4 regions of the Kocuria cellulosilytica genome follow, and region 4 is predicted to be linked to each of the others. Evidence: riboswitches for the same ligand, from Rfam matches in the RefSeq annotation. Region 4 holds a riboswitch; each other region holds the start of a gene.

Region 1 (3,951 bases), on a different contig from region 4:
CGCTGCCCTGCTTCCCGCTCTCCTGCTTCCCCGCTCTCCCGCTCTCCCGCTCTTCCGCTTCCCTACTGCCCCGCGAGGTTGCCGGTGTCGGCGACCGCGGCGTGTCCGGTCGCCGACACCAGCAACCTCGCGCGGGGTGCTCCAGCGGGGTGCTCCAGCGGGGTGCTCTAGCGGGGGGCTCTGCCAGGGGGCTCGCGCGGTGTCAGGGCACGGGACGGCCGCGGATCGCCGCCCGCACGAGAGCCACCGCGCGCGGCACGGTGCCGCACGGCGTCACCACGTCCTCCACGAGGTCGCGGTGGGTGATGCGGACCTCTCTCCAGCCCGCGGCCTCCGTGCGGCGCTGACGCCGGATGTCGATCTCGCGCTGACCGGCGCGGTCGTGGTGGGCGCCCTCGTACTGGATGCTGACCCGGGCGGACTCGACCGCGAGGTCCGGAAGGACTTCCGTGCCGTCGGGGGCGACGATCCGGCGGTCGGTCTCCACCTCCCTGATCCCGTGCTCCCGCAGCAGCAGGCGGAGCCGGGTCTCCGGGGCCGAATCCGCGCCCGGCGCGGACAGCTCCGCGGCGACCCGGAGCCTGCGCACGCCCCGCCGCCCCGCGTACCGGCCGAGCAGCCGCATCAGCTCGGCTCTCGGCAGCAGAGGAGGGACGCCGCTCCGCAGGCCGTGGCGGTGCTCGCAGACGGCGCCGTCGACGCAGACCACCAGCTCGTCCGGGTCCAGCACCGCGGCCAGGTCCAGCAGCGTCCGCACCGGGACCGTCACCTCGACGCCTGACACGCGCACGGTCTCCCACGGGGCGAGGTCCGCGTGGTGCCCGGCCACCCCACGGCGTCTGGGCGGCACCCCGTCGTCGGCGCGGGTGACGTGGATCGGCGTGACGCCCCGCAGCCGCCGCGGCAGCCGGAGGTTCCAGACGATCCCGGCGCTCGCATGGCTGAGCGCACCGCCCGGGGTCAGCGCGAGCACGGGGCGGGCCCCGGCGAGAACCGCGCTGCGCGCCGCGCCCTCGTCGTCGGCCCCGGGTCCGTGCCGGACGACCTCGTGCACGCCGCGCGAGAGGGTGCGGTAGCGCAGACCGCGACGCTGGGAGTCGGTGACGCCCAGGGCGTCGGCCTCGGCGGCCGTGAACGGACCGGGCAGGAGCGGGGCGGGAACGGGTCGCGGTGCGGGCATGGCACGACTCAACAGCCCGCCGAGGGCGGCGGACCACGTGGACGCCGGGCTGTGGAGCCAGGACCGCCGCGCGAGAGTGCACCTGTCGGCGACCGACGGCGCGTCGGTCGCCGACAGGTGCAACCTCGCGCAGGAGGGAGGGGGAGGGGTCAGGAGAAGAGGGGCAGGCGGTCCGCGTGCGCGCCCAGCTCCGCGTGCTCCTGGGCGGTCAGCTCGGCCCGGCCGGTGCCCACTCGGGCGAAGTGCTCGTCGCTCCAGTGCTCGAGCGGTTCCCGCTCCCACAGGTCGGTGAGCACCCGGCGGACCTCGGCGAGCCCGTCCGCGGCGGGGCCCGGGGAGCCGTCCAGGTGCCGGATCAGGTCCAGGTGGTGCACCGTGGCCTCCACCGCGAGGGTGCTCAGCAGGTCCTCGACGCGCAGCACGTGGCCCTCCGTGCGGACCGCGCCGCCGCCGCAGTGCTCCGCCGCGTGCACGAGCGCCCGGGTGGTCTCGCGGTGGAGCTCCCGCACCGGGTCCCAGTCCAGCACCATGGACGCGGCCACGCGGGCGCGGCGCCGTTGCTCGGCGGCCGCCGCGGGGTCGCCGCCCCAGTCCGTCCAGTAGGTCGCGGCGTCCCGGTCCGGACGGGCGGTCGTGGGCGTGTGCAGGGCGACCAGCCCCTGCAGCGCGTCCGTCGTGCAGTGCTGGACCAGGTCCCGGACCGACCAGCCCGTGCACCCCGTGGCGGCCCAGGAGTCGTCGTCGCCGAGCCCGTCGAGGACCGCGCCGAACGCCGCGAAGGCGTCGCGCACCAGATCCGCCCGGACCGGGGTTCTGCGGCTCGTCATGGGTCCATGGTGGGGCACGGAGGACCCTCGTGCCAGCGATGTGTCGCGACGACCGCGGATGCGACGGATTTGCCAGGGGACACACCGAGGACGTTCAATGGGCCCGTAACCATCCGGAGCGGCTGAGAGACCTGGCTCGTCGACGTCGCAGCAACCGGCACGGATCCGCCTGATCCCCCGTGCGAGGTGCTAATGCCAGGACCGATGGAGTTGATCATGAGCACTTCTCTGCTGAGCCCTGCGCCGCCCGCCGCCCCGAACCCGTCGAAGCGCGCCTTCTCCGTGGCGTTCGAGCACGTCGGCAAGGCGTTCCCGGCCGGCCGCGAGACGCACCACGTCCTGCAGGACGTCGACGTCACGGTCCGGCCCGGCGAGGTCCTGGCGGTCCTGGGTCCCTCGGGCTGCGGCAAGTCCACCCTGCTGCGGGCCGCCGCGGGCCTCGACACCGCCTCGGCGGGCCGGGTGCTCATCGACGGCACCCCCGTGTCCGGGATCGACCCGCGCTGCGCGGTCGCCTTCCAGGAGCCCCGCCTGCTGCCGTGGCGCTCCGTGCGCGAGAACGTCCGCCTGGGCCTGCCCCGCGGGCTCCCCCGGGACGAGGGGGACACCGTGATCGACGACCTGCTGCGCCTGGTCGGGCTCACCGCGCACGCGGGCCACCGTCCCCGCGCGATCTCCGGCGGCATGGCCCAGCGCGCGTCCCTGGCCCGGGCCCTGGCGCGCAACCCCGGGGTCCTGCTGCTCGACGAGCCCTTCGGCGCGCTCGACGCCCTGACCCGCCTGCAGATGCAGGACCTGCTGCTCACGATCCACGCGGCCCAGCCCACCACCGTCCTGCTCGTCACCCACGACGTCGACGAGGCGCTGCAGCTCGCGGACCGGATCGTGGTCCTGGGCCGGACCGGACCCACGGCTCCCGCCTCGATCAGCACGGTCCTCACGGTCCCCGGCGAGCGACCCCGGGACCGGGCCTCCGAGGTCCTCGCCGGGCTGCGCGTGCAGCTCCTCGGCCACCTGGGCGTCGACGCCCACCACCCCGCGGCCCGCTGACGCGGCCCGCTCTCGCTCTGCTCCTGCTCTGCTCGCAGGACCGGCGGCGGCGCCCGCCCGCGCCGACCGCCCGGTCCGCCCACCACGAAAGGCCCCGCCGTGCCCCTCCCCCACCGTTCCGTCCGCACCGTCCCCGCGCTCGCCGCCGTCCTGGCCCTCGGCCTGACCGGGTGCATGGCGGGCGAGGGCTCCGGCGAGGCCCCTGCGCAGGCCGCCGGGGGCGGCACCGTCCGCGTGGACTGGGCCACCTACAACCCGCTCTCTGTGGTGATCAAGGAGAAGGGCTGGCTCGAGGCCGCGTTCGCCGAGGAGGGCACCGAGGTGGAGTGGGTGCAGTCCGCCGGGTCGAACAAGGCCAACGAGGCGCTGCGCGCGGAGGCCGTGGACATCGGCTCCACCGCGGGCTCCGCGGCGCTGCTGGCCCGCAGCAACGGCACCCCGATGCAGGTGATCGACCTCTACTCGCAGCCGGAGTGGTCCGCCCTGGTCACCGCCCCCGGCACCGGGGTGCAGGAGGTCACGGACCTCGAGGGCCGCACCGTGGCCGCGACCAAGGGCACCGACCCGTACTTCTTCCTGCTCCAGGCCCTCGACGAGGCCGGCGTGGCCGCCGAGGACGTCACGGTCCAGAACCTGCAGCACGCCGACGGGCGCGCCGCCCTGGAGACCGGCCAGGTGGACGCCTGGGCGGGGCTCGACCCGATCATGGCCGCCGCGGAGGAGAACGGCGCGGAGCTGTTCTACCGCAACGTCGACTTCAACACCTACGGCTTCCTGAACGCCCACGAGAACTTCCTCGAGGAGCGGCCCGAGGCCGCCCAGACCGTGGTGGACGTCTACGCCTACGCCCGGGAGTGGGCGCAGGAGAACTCCGCGGAGACCGCGCAGCTGCTG
Region 2 (3,951 bases), on a different contig from region 4:
TCGTCGCCGGCTACATCAGCGAGGAGCTGGGCCAGACGGTGGGCTTCGCCCAGTGGATGATGCTCGGGGTGCCGATCGTGGTGGTGTTCATCGGGCTGGCCTGGCTGCTCCTCACCCGGGTCCTGTTCCGCTTCCACCTCGAGGAGGTCCCCGGGGGCAAGGAGCTGATCAACGAGGAGATCGCCGCCCTGGGCCCGATGAGCCAGGGCGAGAAGATCGTGCTGGGCGTGTTCGTGGCCGCGGCGTTTCTCTGGATCGTCCCGGGGCTGCTCTCCGGGATCGGCGACATCGGCGAGCAGCTGCCCTGGCTGGGCCTGTTCGACGACACGGTGGTGGCCATCGGCGCCGGTGTGGTGCTCTTCCTGCTGCCCGGCGACCGGCAGGGCAACATGACCCTGGAGTGGAAGGACGCCGAGGAAGGCCTGCCCTGGGGCGTGCTGCTGCTCTTCGGCGGCGGTCTGTCGCTGGCCGCGGCCGTGGCCGGCACCGGACTGGACGCCTGGTTCGGCGCGCAGGTCACCGGGCTGGGCGCGCTGCCGATCGTGCTGCTGCTGGCGGCGGTGGTCACGATCGTGCTGCTGCTGACCGAGATCACGTCCAACACCGCCACCGCGGCCACCTTCATCCCGATCCTGGGCGGGGTCGCCGTGGGCATCGGGGTGGACCCCATGACCCTGCTGATCCCGGCCGCGCTGGCCGCGACGTGTGCGTTCATGCTCCCGGTGGGCACCCCGCCCAACGCCATCGTCTACGCCACGGGCCAGGTCAAGATCACCGAGATGGTCCGCGGCGGCATCGTGCTCAACATCGTGGGCGTCATCCTGATCACCCTCTTCACGGTACTGATCGGCCCGTTCGCGCTGGGCCTGGTGATCTGACCGGTCCTCGTGCACGTCCGGCCGGCCGCCGCCGCGGGGCCGGCCGGACGCCGCGGCGGCGGAGCGTGCGCCCGGTTGGCGCGGGGCGGCCCGGGGCAGCACAATGGGACGCAGCCATCCCGAGCGGCCGAGAGACCTGGATCGACGACGCCGCAGCAACCGTGGTCGACGTCGCAGACCGCACGGTGCTACCGCCAGAACCGATGGAGCAGCGCACCCCCGGCCCGCTCGCCCGGGTCCGTCTCCGCCCGGGACCGTCCAGCGGCACCACTTGCACGAGGAGTTCTCCCCATGGCCGACCACCAGTTCGGGTTCCGCACCCGGGCCCTGCACGCCGGGGGCACCCCCGACGCCGAGCACGGCGCCCGCGCGGTCCCGATCTACCAGACCAGCTCGTTCGTCTTCAAGGACGCCGACGACGCCGCCAACCTGTTCGCCCTGCAGAAGTACGGCAACATCTACTCCCGCATCGGCAACCCGACCGTCGCGGCCTTCGAGGAGCGCATCGCCTCCCTCGAGGGCGGCATCGGCGCCGTGGCCACCGCCTCCGGGATGTCCGCCGAGTTCCTCGTGTTCGCCGCGCTCGCCCGGGCCGGGGACCACATCGTGGCCTCCGCCCAGCTCTACGGGGGGACGGTCACCCAGCTGGACGTCACCCTGCGCCGCTTCGGCATCGAGACCACGTTCGTCCCGGGCACGGACCCCGCCGACTACCGGGCCGCCGTGCGCCCGGGGACGAAGGCCGTCTACACGGAGGTCGTGGCCAACCCGTCCGGGGAGATCGCCGACCTGGAGGGCCTCGCCGCGGTCGCGCACGAGGCCGGCGTCCCGCTCGTCGTCGACTCGACGATGACCCCGCCCTACCTGATCCGCCCGTTCGAGCACGGGGCGGACATCGTCATCCACTCGGCGACCAAGTTCCTGGGCGGCCACGGCACCACGCTGGGCGGCGTCGTCGTCGAGTCCGGCCGCTTCGACTGGGCGAACGGCAACTTCCCGTCCATGACCGAGCCGGTGCCGACGTACAACGACGTCACCTGGTGGGGGAACTTCGGGGAGTACGGGTTCCTGACCAGGCTGCGCACCGAGCAGCTGCGGGACATCGGCCCCGCTCTGGCGCCCCAGTCCGCGTGGAACCTGCTCCAGGGCGTCGAGACGCTGCCGCAGCGCATGGACGCGCACCTGGCCAACGCGCACGTCGTCGCACGCTGGCTGGAGGAGGACCCGCGCGTCTCCTACGTCAACTGGGCGGGGCTGCCGAGCCATCCGCACCACGACCGGGCGCAGAAGTACCTGCCCCTCGGCCCGGGCGCCGTGTTCGCGTTCGGGGTCTCCCCCACGGACCGGCTCGGCGGACGGGAGGTCGGCGCCCGCTTCATCGAGAACCTGCAGCTGGCCAGCCACCTCGCCAACATCGGCGACGCCCGCACCCTCGTCCTGCACCCGGCCTCGACCACCCACCAGCAGCTGAGCGCCGAGCAGCTGCTGCGGGCCGGGGTGCGGGAGGACCTCATCCGCCTGTCGGTGGGCCTCGAGGACGTCGAGGACATCCTCTGGGACCTGGACCAGGCCCTCTCCGCGGCGACCGGGCTCGCCCGGGAGTCCGCCCCGACCGCCGAAGGAGTGCTCCGATGACCGCCGAGACCCGCACCTGGACGGGGCCGAGCGCGCCCGAGCGGCTGAACATCCTGCACGGCACCGAGTCGATCGCCATCGTGGGCGCCTCCGACAAGCCCTCCCGCGCCTCCTACTTCGTCTCGACCTACCTGCTGTCCTCCTCGCCGTACCGGGTGTACTTCGTCAACCCGGTGCTGCGGGAGATCATGGGCCGGCCGGTCTACCCGTCGCTGGCGGACCTGCCGGAGGTCCCCGACGTGGTGGACGCGTTCCGGCGCCACGACGACCTCCCGGACGTGGCCCGCGACGCGGTGGCCGTCGGGGCCAGGACGCTGTGGCTGCAGCTGGGCTCCTGGCACGAGGAGGCCGCGCGGATCGCCGAGGAGGGCGGGCTCACGGTGGTCATGGACCGCTGCGTGAAGATCGAGCACGCCCGCTTCCACGGCGGGCTCCACCTGGCCGGCTTCAACACCGGGGTCATCTCGGCGAGGCGGCAGGTCCTGGCCTGAGACGCGCAACGGTCCCGGAGGCCTGGGGCTTCCGGGACCGTTCCGCGCCGCGAGCGGCAGGCCGCTACGCGCGCTCGAGGACGAACCGCACGTCCGCCTTCAGGCTCTGGCTGACCACGCAGTAGCGCTCCGTGGCCCGCGCGAGGCGCTCCAGGGCGCTGTCGTCGAGCTCCGCGTCCACCCGGGCGGTCACCACGACGTCCTGGACCCCGACGGGCACGGTCCGGTCGACGCCCAGCGTGCCGCGGGCGTCGAACATGCCGTCGGCGGTGAGCTCGGCCGAGCGCACCTCCACGCCCATGGCGGTGGCCACGCTGCGCAGGGTCACCCCGGCGCAGGCCAGGAGGGCGTCGAGGAGCATGTCCCCGGAGCAGGCGTCGCTGCCGTCGCCGCCGGTGGCGGCGTGCGGCCCGCCCCGCACGGGGCCCGCCCAGGTGTCGACCGTGCAGGTCAGTCCGGGGTCCCGGAAGTCGCCGTGGGAGTGCAGGGGCGTGCGCGCCGCCCCGGGGTCCTCCCGGTAGCGGTCCTTGAGGGGAGCCTGGAGCTGTCGGAGCTCCGTGGCGGTCATCTGGGTTCGAGATTCCATGCTGTCACTGTAGAGCGTCCGGCGCGGACGGATCCACGCGGGGCGTCCGCACCGGTACGCTCAGCGGGCGCGCTCGGCCACGCGGTCCTCCCAGTAGGCGCGGGTGGTCACCACGTCCGTGCCGTCCCACGCGCCCAGCCCGGACAGGCCCGGGACGTCGCCGCTGTGGAAGATCGGCTCGACCCCCTGCTTGCGCTGGGCCTCGTAGTTCCTGAGCACCCGGACGGCCACGCCGGAGAGCAGGACCAGGGCCACCAGGTTGATGGTGGCCATGACCGCCATGAACAGGTCGGCCAGGGACCAGACGAGGTCCAGGGCCAGCACGGCGCCGGCGAAGACGAACACCAGCACGAGCACGCGG
Region 3 (3,951 bases), on a different contig from region 4:
CGCCCCCGACGACGGGCCCGCCGCCGGCCCGGCCGACGTCCCGCGCGGTGACTGGGCGCCCGTGGGGGAGCGGCCGTGAGCCCGCTGCCCCCGCTCGTGGCGCCCGGCCCCGAGCTGACCCGCGAGGAGCTCGAGCGCTACGCCCGGCACCTGACCCTGCCCGGGATCGGGCCGCTCGGCCAGCGGCGGCTGGGCCGCGCCCGCGTGCTCGTCGTCGGCGCCGGGGGACTGGGCGCCCCGGCCCTGCAGTACCTCGCGGCGGCGGGGGTGGGGACCATCGGGATCGTCGACGACGACGTCGTGTCGCTCTCCAACCTGCAGCGCCAGGTGGTGCACACCACCGCCGACGTCGGCCGGCCCAAGGCCGTCTCCGCCGCCGAGGCCGTCACAGCGCTCAACCCGCTGGTCGAGGTCCGCACCCATCCCGTCCGGCTGGACGCGGACAACGCCGTGGACATCGTCCGCGGGTACGACCTCGTCCTTGACGGCGCCGACAACTTCACGACCCGCTACGTGGTCAGCGACGCCGCCGCCCTGACCGGCACCCCCTGCGTGTGGGGCTCCATCCTGCGCTTCGAGGGTCAGGTCAGCGTCTTCTGGGCCGGGCACGGGCCCACCTACCGGGACCTCTACCCCGAGGCCCCGCCGGACGGCGAGGTGCCCAGCTGCGCCGAGGGCGGGGTCTTCGGCATGCTCCCCGCGACCATCGGCTCGGTCATGGTCACCGAGGCCGTCAAGCTGATCACCGGCACCGGGGAGCCCCTGCTCGGGCGGGTGCTGCTGCACGACGCGCTCGCCATGACCTGGCGCGAGATGCGGCTGGCCCCGGACCCGGACGCCGCCCCGGTCACCGCGGTGGCCCGGCCCGCCGCCGGCTGCGCACTGCCCGGGGCGGACCCCGCCGAGACCGTCGGGGCGGCCGAGCTGGCCCGGCTGCTCGAGCGCCGCTCCCGCGGCGAGGCGTCCTTCGCCCTGGTGGACGTGCGCGAGGACTGGGAGCGGGAGCTCGTGGCCATCGACGGCGCCGTGCCCGTGCCCCTGCAGGAGATCCTGGACCGCGGCGCGGACGCCCTGCCCTCGGAGGCCCGCGGCGCGGACCTCGTGCTGCACTGCAAGGCCGGGGCCCGCTCCGCGACCGCGCTCGCCGCGCTGCGGCCCTTCTACGCCGGGCGGGAGGAGCGGGTCCGTCACCTCGAGGGCGGGGTGCTCGCCTGGGTGGAGCAGGTGGCCCCGGACCAGCCGGTCTACTGAGGCGGTCCGCCGCGCTCTCCTCCTTCCCTGGGCGAACGACCGGGTCGGTACACCACTCCGGACGAGATGACCGTCTGTGACGTCGTCGTGACACCCGATGACGCGCACAGGTCATCGGCTGGCCCCGGACCCCGCTGGTCTGGTGCGATGTCGGACGTCCCATTCAGAGCGGCTGAGAGATCTGGCTCGACGACGCCGCAGCAACCCGCCCTCCTCCGGGGTCAGGGTGCTAAGGCCAGAACCGATGGAGATCCCGGATCGGCAGCCGGTCCCCGACGTCGGCGCCCGGCGCTGCCGTCACCGGGCCGGCCCTGGCGCGACCGGCCTCCTCGGTGCGACCGAGAGGACCACCGCATGACCCGCACCACGGTCGAGAGGACCGCTGTCCGTTCCCGCGCCGGCACGAACCCCGCCGCCGGCCTGCCCCGGGACTACGCCGGGCTCCAGGAGCACTTCCGGCCCCTGTTCGCGGAGATCGCCGCCGGCTCCCTGGACCGGGACCTCCAGCGCGTGCTGCCCCACGCGGAGGTCCGCCGGCTGGACCGGGCCGGCTTCGGCGCCCTGCGCGTCCCGGCGGCCCACGGCGGTCCGGAGGTCGGCCTCGAGGACTTCACCCGGCTGCTGGTCGACCTGGCCGAGGCCGACTCCAACATCGCCCACCTCTACCGCTCCCACTCCGGCTTCGTGGAGTCCCTGCGCTTCCTGCCCTCTGAGCTCCAGGAGGTCTGGTACCCGCGGGTGCTGGCCGGGGCCACCGTGGGCAACGCCTCCACGGAGAAGGGCGGCAACGCGCTCGGCACCCTGAACACCGTGCTGAGCCGGAGCGCCGCGGGCTGGGAGCTCACCGGCCGGAAGTACTACGCCACCGGCTCGGTCTTCTCCGACTACACCCGCGTCTCGGCCGCCCTGGACGGCCGGGACGGCCGCCGCTTCGCCGTCGTCCCCACGGACGCCGAGGGCGTCACGCTCGAGGACGACTGGGACGGCTTCGGGCAGAAGCTCACCGGCACCGGCACCGCGGTCTTCGACCGGGTGCGCGTCCCGGACGACGCCGTGCTGGACCGCACCGCCGGCAGCGCGGAGGCCGTCCACGAGGCCGCCTTCTTCCAGCTCGTGCTGCTGGCCGTCCTGGCCGGCATCGCCCGGGCCGCCCGGCGGGACGCCGTGGACACCATCGCCGCCCGCCGGCGGACCTTCAACACCGGGCTCGGCCTGCCGTTCCGCGACGACCCGCTGATCCAGGAGGCCACCGGCCGGATCTCCGCCAAGGCCTTCGCCGCCGAGGCCACCGTCCTGCACGCCGCCCGTGCCCTGGACGCCGGGATCGCCGCCGCCGCAGCGGCCGGCGCCGACCGGCCGGAGTTCACCGGGGCTCTCCCGGCGGCACTGCACGAGTCCGAGATCGCCGTGGAGCACGCCCAGGTCACCGTCCCGGAGCTGGCGCTCGGCGCGGCCCAGGACCTGTTCCTCACCGTGGGCGCCTCCGCCACGTCCACGGCCAAGGGGCTGGACCGGCACTGGCGCAACGCCCAGACCGTGGCCACCCACAACCCGATCGCCTTCCGTGCCCGCGCCCTCGGCGACTACCTCATCAACGGCACCCTGCCGGAGGGCCTGAACGCCATCGGCGACGCGAGGACCCCCGCCGACCGAACCCCAGGAGCCTGACCCATGAGCACCACGACCACGGCCGCCCCGGGACGCAGCAGCATCGTCCACGGCAAGAAGCGCGTCCTGGCCTCGGCCTTCGCCGGGACCACCATCGAGTGGTACGACTTCTACCTCTACGGCACCGCCGCCGCGCTGGTCTTCAACGTCCAGTTCTTCCCCATGGCCACCGAGCTCGGCGGCATCGTCGCGTCCTTCGCCACGCTCGCGGTCGGGGTGATCGCCCGGCCCCTGGGCGGGATCGTCGCCGGGCACCTGGGCGACCGGATCGGCCGCAAGGCCCTGCTGGTGGCCTCCCTGATGCTCATGGGCGTGGCCTCCACCCTGATCGGGCTGCTGCCGACCTACGAGGTGATCGGCTGGTGGGCCGTCGTCGGGCTCGTGGTCCTGCGCATCCTCCAGGGCCTGTCCGCCGGCGCCGAGTGGGGCGGCTCCGCGCTGCTGAGCGTGGAGCACTCACCGGCCCGGCACCGCGGGTTCTTCGGGTCCTTCACCCAGATCGGGTCCTCGGCCGGCATGCTGCTGGCCACCGGGGCGTTCTTCATCGTGCAGAACGTCATGAGCGAGGAGCAGTTCGCCGCCTACGGCTGGCGCATCCCCTTCCTGCTCTCGGCCCTGCTGGTGGCGATCGGCCTGTGGATCCGCCTCGGCGTGGCCGACGCCCCGGAGTTCCTGGCGCACCGGGCCTCCGGCAACGTGGCCACCGCGCCCCTGCGGGAGCTGCTGACCCACCACCGCCGCCCGCTGCTGGTCACGATCGGCCTGCGCCTGGCCCAGAACGCCGTCTACTACCTGGTGACGGTCTACATGCTGACCTACCTGCGGGACGTGCGCGGGGACAGCGCCGCGGGCGTGACCGCGGTGATGATCGCCTCGGCCATCGGCCTGTTCTCCACCCCTTTCTGGGGCTGGCTCTCCGACCGGGTGGGCCGCAAGGTCGTCTCGGTGACCGCCTACGCGGCGATCGGCGTCTTCGGCTGGGTGCTGTTCGCCTTCCTCGACACCGGTCCGCTCGCCCTGCTGCCGCTCGTG
Region 4 (3,951 bases):
GCCCGCGGACCGCTGTCCGAGGCGCAGGCCACGATGAACCCGCCGCTGAGCCTGCAGCCTCTCTTCGACCTGCTGCGCCAGCTCACCGGCATCGCCCTGGACCTGGTGCCGGTGCTGCTGGCCCTGTACCTGCTGGCCGGCTCCGCCGGAGCGCTGGGCACGGTCCGCCGGCGGATCGGCCTCGACGCCCGCATGCCCGTTCCGGACCTCGGCCTGGGCACCGTGCTCTTCCTGCTCATGGGGCTGGGGACGCTGGTGCTCTACGCCGCGGGCCGGGCCCTGGGCGTCACGGCGCAGGTCAGCACGTCCGGGCTCGCCGAGCACTGGTGGACGGTTCCCGTGCTGCTGCTCTCGGCCGTGCGCCACGCCCTGGTCGAGGAGGTCGTGGTCGTGGCGTTCCTGACCGACCGGCTCACCCGCATCGGGTGGAGCTGGCCCGTGGTGCTGGTGGTCACGGCCCTGTTCCGCGGCAGCTACCACCTCTACCAGGGGATCGGGCCGTTCCTCGGCAACGTGGTGATGGGCCTGGTCTTCGCGGAGCTCTACCGGCGCACCGGCCGGGTGATGCCCCTCGTCGTCGCGCACTTCCTGCTGGACGCCGTGGGCTTCCTCGGCGCCGCCCGGCTGCTGGGCTGACGCCCGGGGGCCGGACCCGTCCGGCGGCCCCGGGACTCAGATGGTGACGGGGCCGTCCGGGGTGCTGAAGGTGACGGAGAGCACCCCGGGGGTGCCCTCCGGATAGCGCCAGTCGACCTCCAGGTCCTCGAGCGCGGTCTCCACGGGGGCGCCCAGCCACTCGGTGACCCGGTCCGGGGCCCCGGCGATGCACATCCCCGCCAGGCCCACGTCCGTGATCCGCGCCTGGGAGGGGTGCATCTCGGGGTCGGACTCGAAGTGCACCATGAACGGCAGCTGGGGGTCGGCGATGAGGCCCTTCACGCCGATCTGACGCCACTCGAGGCACCGGCCGTCCGGGAACACCCGGCAGCCGGGGACGGAGGACCGGCCCAGGCGCTGCTCGAAGGGGGCGAGGTCGTCGACCTCCACGACCCAGCCCAGCCAGCCGCCGCCCGCCTCGGAGCGGGCGCGCACGGCCTGGCCGAACGGCGCCTTCACCGCGGCCGGGTGCTCGAGGACCTCGACGACCTCGACGTACTGGTGGTTCGTGAGGGGGAGGATCATGTTGCGGGTGCCGAAACGGGGGTGCACCCCGCCCTTGACCGGCTCGATCCCGAGCTGGTCGGCGATGCGCTCGGTGGTGGCCGCCAGGCCCTCCGGGCGGCAGGCGTAGGACACGTGGTCGACTCTCATGGGCTCATCGTGGCACCGTGTGAGTTTCGTCTCCAAATCGGTCCGCGGCGCACCCGGCGCGGTGCACCCGGCCCCCGCCGCCGGGCGTCACGCCCGGGCCCGGCTTGACGCCGTGTCGTCCGGATCCGGAGAATGCTGTCTAGGTCATGAGCGCCAGCGTCCAAGCCCCAGCTAGCTGGCCGGCAACCCTCCACCGCGGTGGGGTGCCCTGGGTGAAGACCAGGCTCCTCGCGACCGGCGAGCGAGCAAGCGCGGGTCCCCGGCGCCCGGCCGCTCCCGGCCGCACCGCCTCGGCCGGGACGGGACCCCTGACACCCGCAAGGAGTCCCACGGCATGTCCGAGACCACCGCTTCCAGCACCGACCGCTCCACCGCCGGCGCCCCCGTCCCCGCCGCCGAGCGGCCCACCCCCGAGAACCCGGGGGGCTGGGCGTTCGAGACCCGGCAGATCCACGCGGGGCAGAGCCCCGACCCGGTCACCGGCTCCCGGGCCCTGCCCATCCACCAGACCACGTCCTTCGTCTTCCCGGACGCCCAGGCCGCGGCCGACCGCTTCGCCCTCGCCGAGCTCGGGCCGATCTACACGCGGATCGGCAACCCGACCACGGAGGTCGTGGAGAACCGGATCGCCGCCCTGGAGGGCGGCGTGGGCGCCCTGATGCTCAGCGCGGGGCAGTCGGCCACGACGTTCGCGGTGCTCAACGTGGCCGGCGCCGGCGACCACATCGTGGCCAGCCCCAGCCTCTACGGCGGGACGTACAACCTGTTCAAGTACACGCTGCCCAAGCTCGGCGTCGAGACCACCTTCGTGACCGACCCGGACGACCCCGAGGAGTGGCGGCGGGCGGTGCGGCCGAACACCAAGGCCTTCTTCGCGGAGACCATCCCGAACCCGCGCAACGACTTCCTCGACATCGAGACGGTCTCCGGCATCGCGCACGACTCCGAGGTGCCGCTCATCGTGGACAACACCGTGGCGACCCCGTACCTGGTCCAGCCCTTCCGCTGGGGCGCGGACGTCGTGGTGCACTCGGCCACGAAGTTCCTCGGCGGGCACGGCACGGCGATCGGCGGGGTGATCGTGGACTCCGGGGCCTTCGACTTCGGCCGCTACCCGGAGCGCTTCCCCGGCTTCAACCAGCCGGACGAGTCCTACGGCGGGCTCGTCTACGCCCAGGCCCTGGGGGCGGAGGGACCCTTCGGCGTCAACCTGTCCTACATCCTCAAGGCCCGGGTGCAGCTGCTGCGCGACCTCGGCTCCGCGATCTCCCCGTTCAACGCGTTCCTCATCGAGCAGGGCATCGAGACGCTGTCCCTGCGGATGGAGCGGCACGTGGCCAACGCCGGGACGGTGGCCCGCTGGCTCGAGGCGCGCGAGGACGTGCGCTCGGTGTCCTGGGCCGGGCTGGAGTCCTCCCCGTGGCACGGGCGGGCGCTGAAGTACGCGCCCCGGGGCGCCGGGTCGATCCTGGGCTTCGTGCTCGAGGGCGGCCGCGAGGCCGGGGCCGCCTTCGTGGACGCCCTGACCCTGCACTCGAACGTCGCGAACATCGGCGACGTCCGCTCCCTCGTCATCCACCCGGCGTCCACCACGCACAGCCAGCTCCTGCCCGAGGAGCAGCTGGCCGCCGGGGTGGAGCCCGGCTTCGTGCGCCTGTCCGTGGGCCTGGAGCACGTCGAGGACATCCTGGCGGACCTGGAGCAGGGCTTCGCCGCGGCCGCGCACGGAGGGCAGGAGTGACCGTGACCGTCGTGGGGGGTGCCGGCGCCGGGACCGCCGTCCGCGAGGACGGTGTGCCGCGCGCGGCCGCGATCGGCGAGCTGGAGCTCGAGTCGGGCTTCCGGCTGCCCGAGGTCCGGATCGCCTACGAGACCTGGGGGACCCTGGCCCCGGACGGGTCCAACGCGGTGCTCGTCGAGCACGCGCTCACCGGGGACACCCACGTGGCGGCCGGCCGGGCCCGCCCCGGTGCCTCCGAGGCGGAGCGGCGCGCCGCGCAGAGCGGCGGCTGGTGGGAGGGCCTGGTCGGCCCCGGCGCCGCCATCGACACGGACCGCTGGTTCGTGGTCTGCACCAACATCGTGGGCGGCTGCTACGGGTCCACGGGCCCGGCGGCCCCCGCTCCGCCGGACGTGGACCCGGAGGGCCGCCCGTGGGGCTCCCGCTTTCCGCTCGTCACGGTCCGGGACTCCGTGCACGCCGAGGCGGCGCTGGCCGACGCCCTCGGGATCGGCTCCTGGCGCCTGGTCATCGGCGGCTCCATGGGCGGTGCCCGGGCCCTGGAGTGGGCCGTGACCTACCCGGACCGGGTGCGGGCGTGCGCGGTGGTCGCCGCGTGCGCCCAGTCCAGCGCCGAGCAGCTCGCCTGGGGCCAGGCGCAGAACCTCGCGATCCGCCAGGATTCCCACTTCCGCGGCGGGGACTACTACGACGGGCCGCTGCCCGTCACGGGCCTGGGCCTGGCCCGGCGGATCGCCCACATCACGTACCGCTCGGCCGACGAGCTGCACCACCGGTTCGGGCGCTCGCCGCAGGCCGACGAGCACGTCATCGGCACCCACCCCGGCGGCCGGGGGCGCTACCAGGTGGAGAGCTACCTCGACCACCAGGCGTCCAAGCTCGCCGGGCGCTTCGACGCC

What was found. Region 4 has a riboswitch for S-adenosylmethionine ahead of RCG67_RS14610 (bifunctional o-acetylhomoserine/o-acetylserine sulfhydrylase). Riboswitches for the same ligand answer to the same signal wherever they lie in the genome.
Region 1: it holds a riboswitch for S-adenosylmethionine, as region 4 does, so the genes downstream of both, RCG67_RS05045 (ABC transporter ATP-binding protein) here and RCG67_RS14610 (bifunctional o-acetylhomoserine/o-acetylserine sulfhydrylase) in region 4, are expected to answer to the same signal.
Region 2: it holds a riboswitch for S-adenosylmethionine, as region 4 does, so the genes downstream of both, RCG67_RS05080 (O-acetylhomoserine aminocarboxypropyltransferase/cysteine synthase family protein) here and RCG67_RS14610 (bifunctional o-acetylhomoserine/o-acetylserine sulfhydrylase) in region 4, are expected to answer to the same signal.
Region 3: it holds a riboswitch for S-adenosylmethionine, as region 4 does, so the genes downstream of both, RCG67_RS14095 (acyl-CoA dehydrogenase family protein) here and RCG67_RS14610 (bifunctional o-acetylhomoserine/o-acetylserine sulfhydrylase) in region 4, are expected to answer to the same signal.

What each region holds. Positions count from the first base shown of each region.
Region 1 is NZ_JAVFWZ010000002.1:527,949-531,899, forward strand. It holds gene RCG67_RS05035 (endonuclease domain-containing protein) at 203-1,180, opposite strand; gene RCG67_RS05040 (maleylpyruvate isomerase N-terminal domain-containing protein) at 1,330-2,007, opposite strand; SAM riboswitch class I at 2,114-2,218, shown strand; gene RCG67_RS05045 (ABC transporter ATP-binding protein) at 2,224-3,057, shown strand; gene RCG67_RS05050 (aliphatic sulfonate ABC transporter substrate-binding protein) at 3,157-3,951, shown strand, end outside.
Region 2 is NZ_JAVFWZ010000002.1:537,673-541,623, forward strand. It holds gene RCG67_RS05075 (SLC13 family permease) at 1-878, shown strand, start outside; SAM riboswitch class I at 990-1,088, shown strand; gene RCG67_RS05080 (O-acetylhomoserine aminocarboxypropyltransferase/cysteine synthase family protein) at 1,170-2,513, shown strand; gene RCG67_RS05085 (CoA-binding protein) at 2,510-3,004, shown strand; gene RCG67_RS05090 (OsmC family protein) at 3,069-3,590, opposite strand; gene RCG67_RS05095 (alanine/glycine:cation symporter family protein) at 3,651-3,951, opposite strand, start outside.
Region 3 is NZ_JAVFWZ010000010.1:65,104-69,054, reverse strand. It holds gene RCG67_RS14105 (thiazole synthase) at 1-79, shown strand, start outside; gene moeB (molybdopterin-synthase adenylyltransferase MoeB) at 76-1,251, shown strand; SAM riboswitch class I at 1,408-1,502, shown strand; gene RCG67_RS14095 (acyl-CoA dehydrogenase family protein) at 1,606-2,919, shown strand; gene RCG67_RS14090 (MFS transporter) at 2,923-3,951, shown strand, end outside.
Region 4 is NZ_JAVFWZ010000011.1:13,484-17,434, forward strand. It holds gene RCG67_RS14600 (CPBP family intramembrane glutamic endopeptidase) at 1-636, shown strand, start outside; gene RCG67_RS14605 (VOC family protein) at 673-1,311, opposite strand; SAM riboswitch class IV at 1,454-1,569, shown strand; gene RCG67_RS14610 (bifunctional o-acetylhomoserine/o-acetylserine sulfhydrylase) at 1,646-3,052, shown strand; gene metX (homoserine O-acetyltransferase MetX) at 3,049-3,951, shown strand, end outside.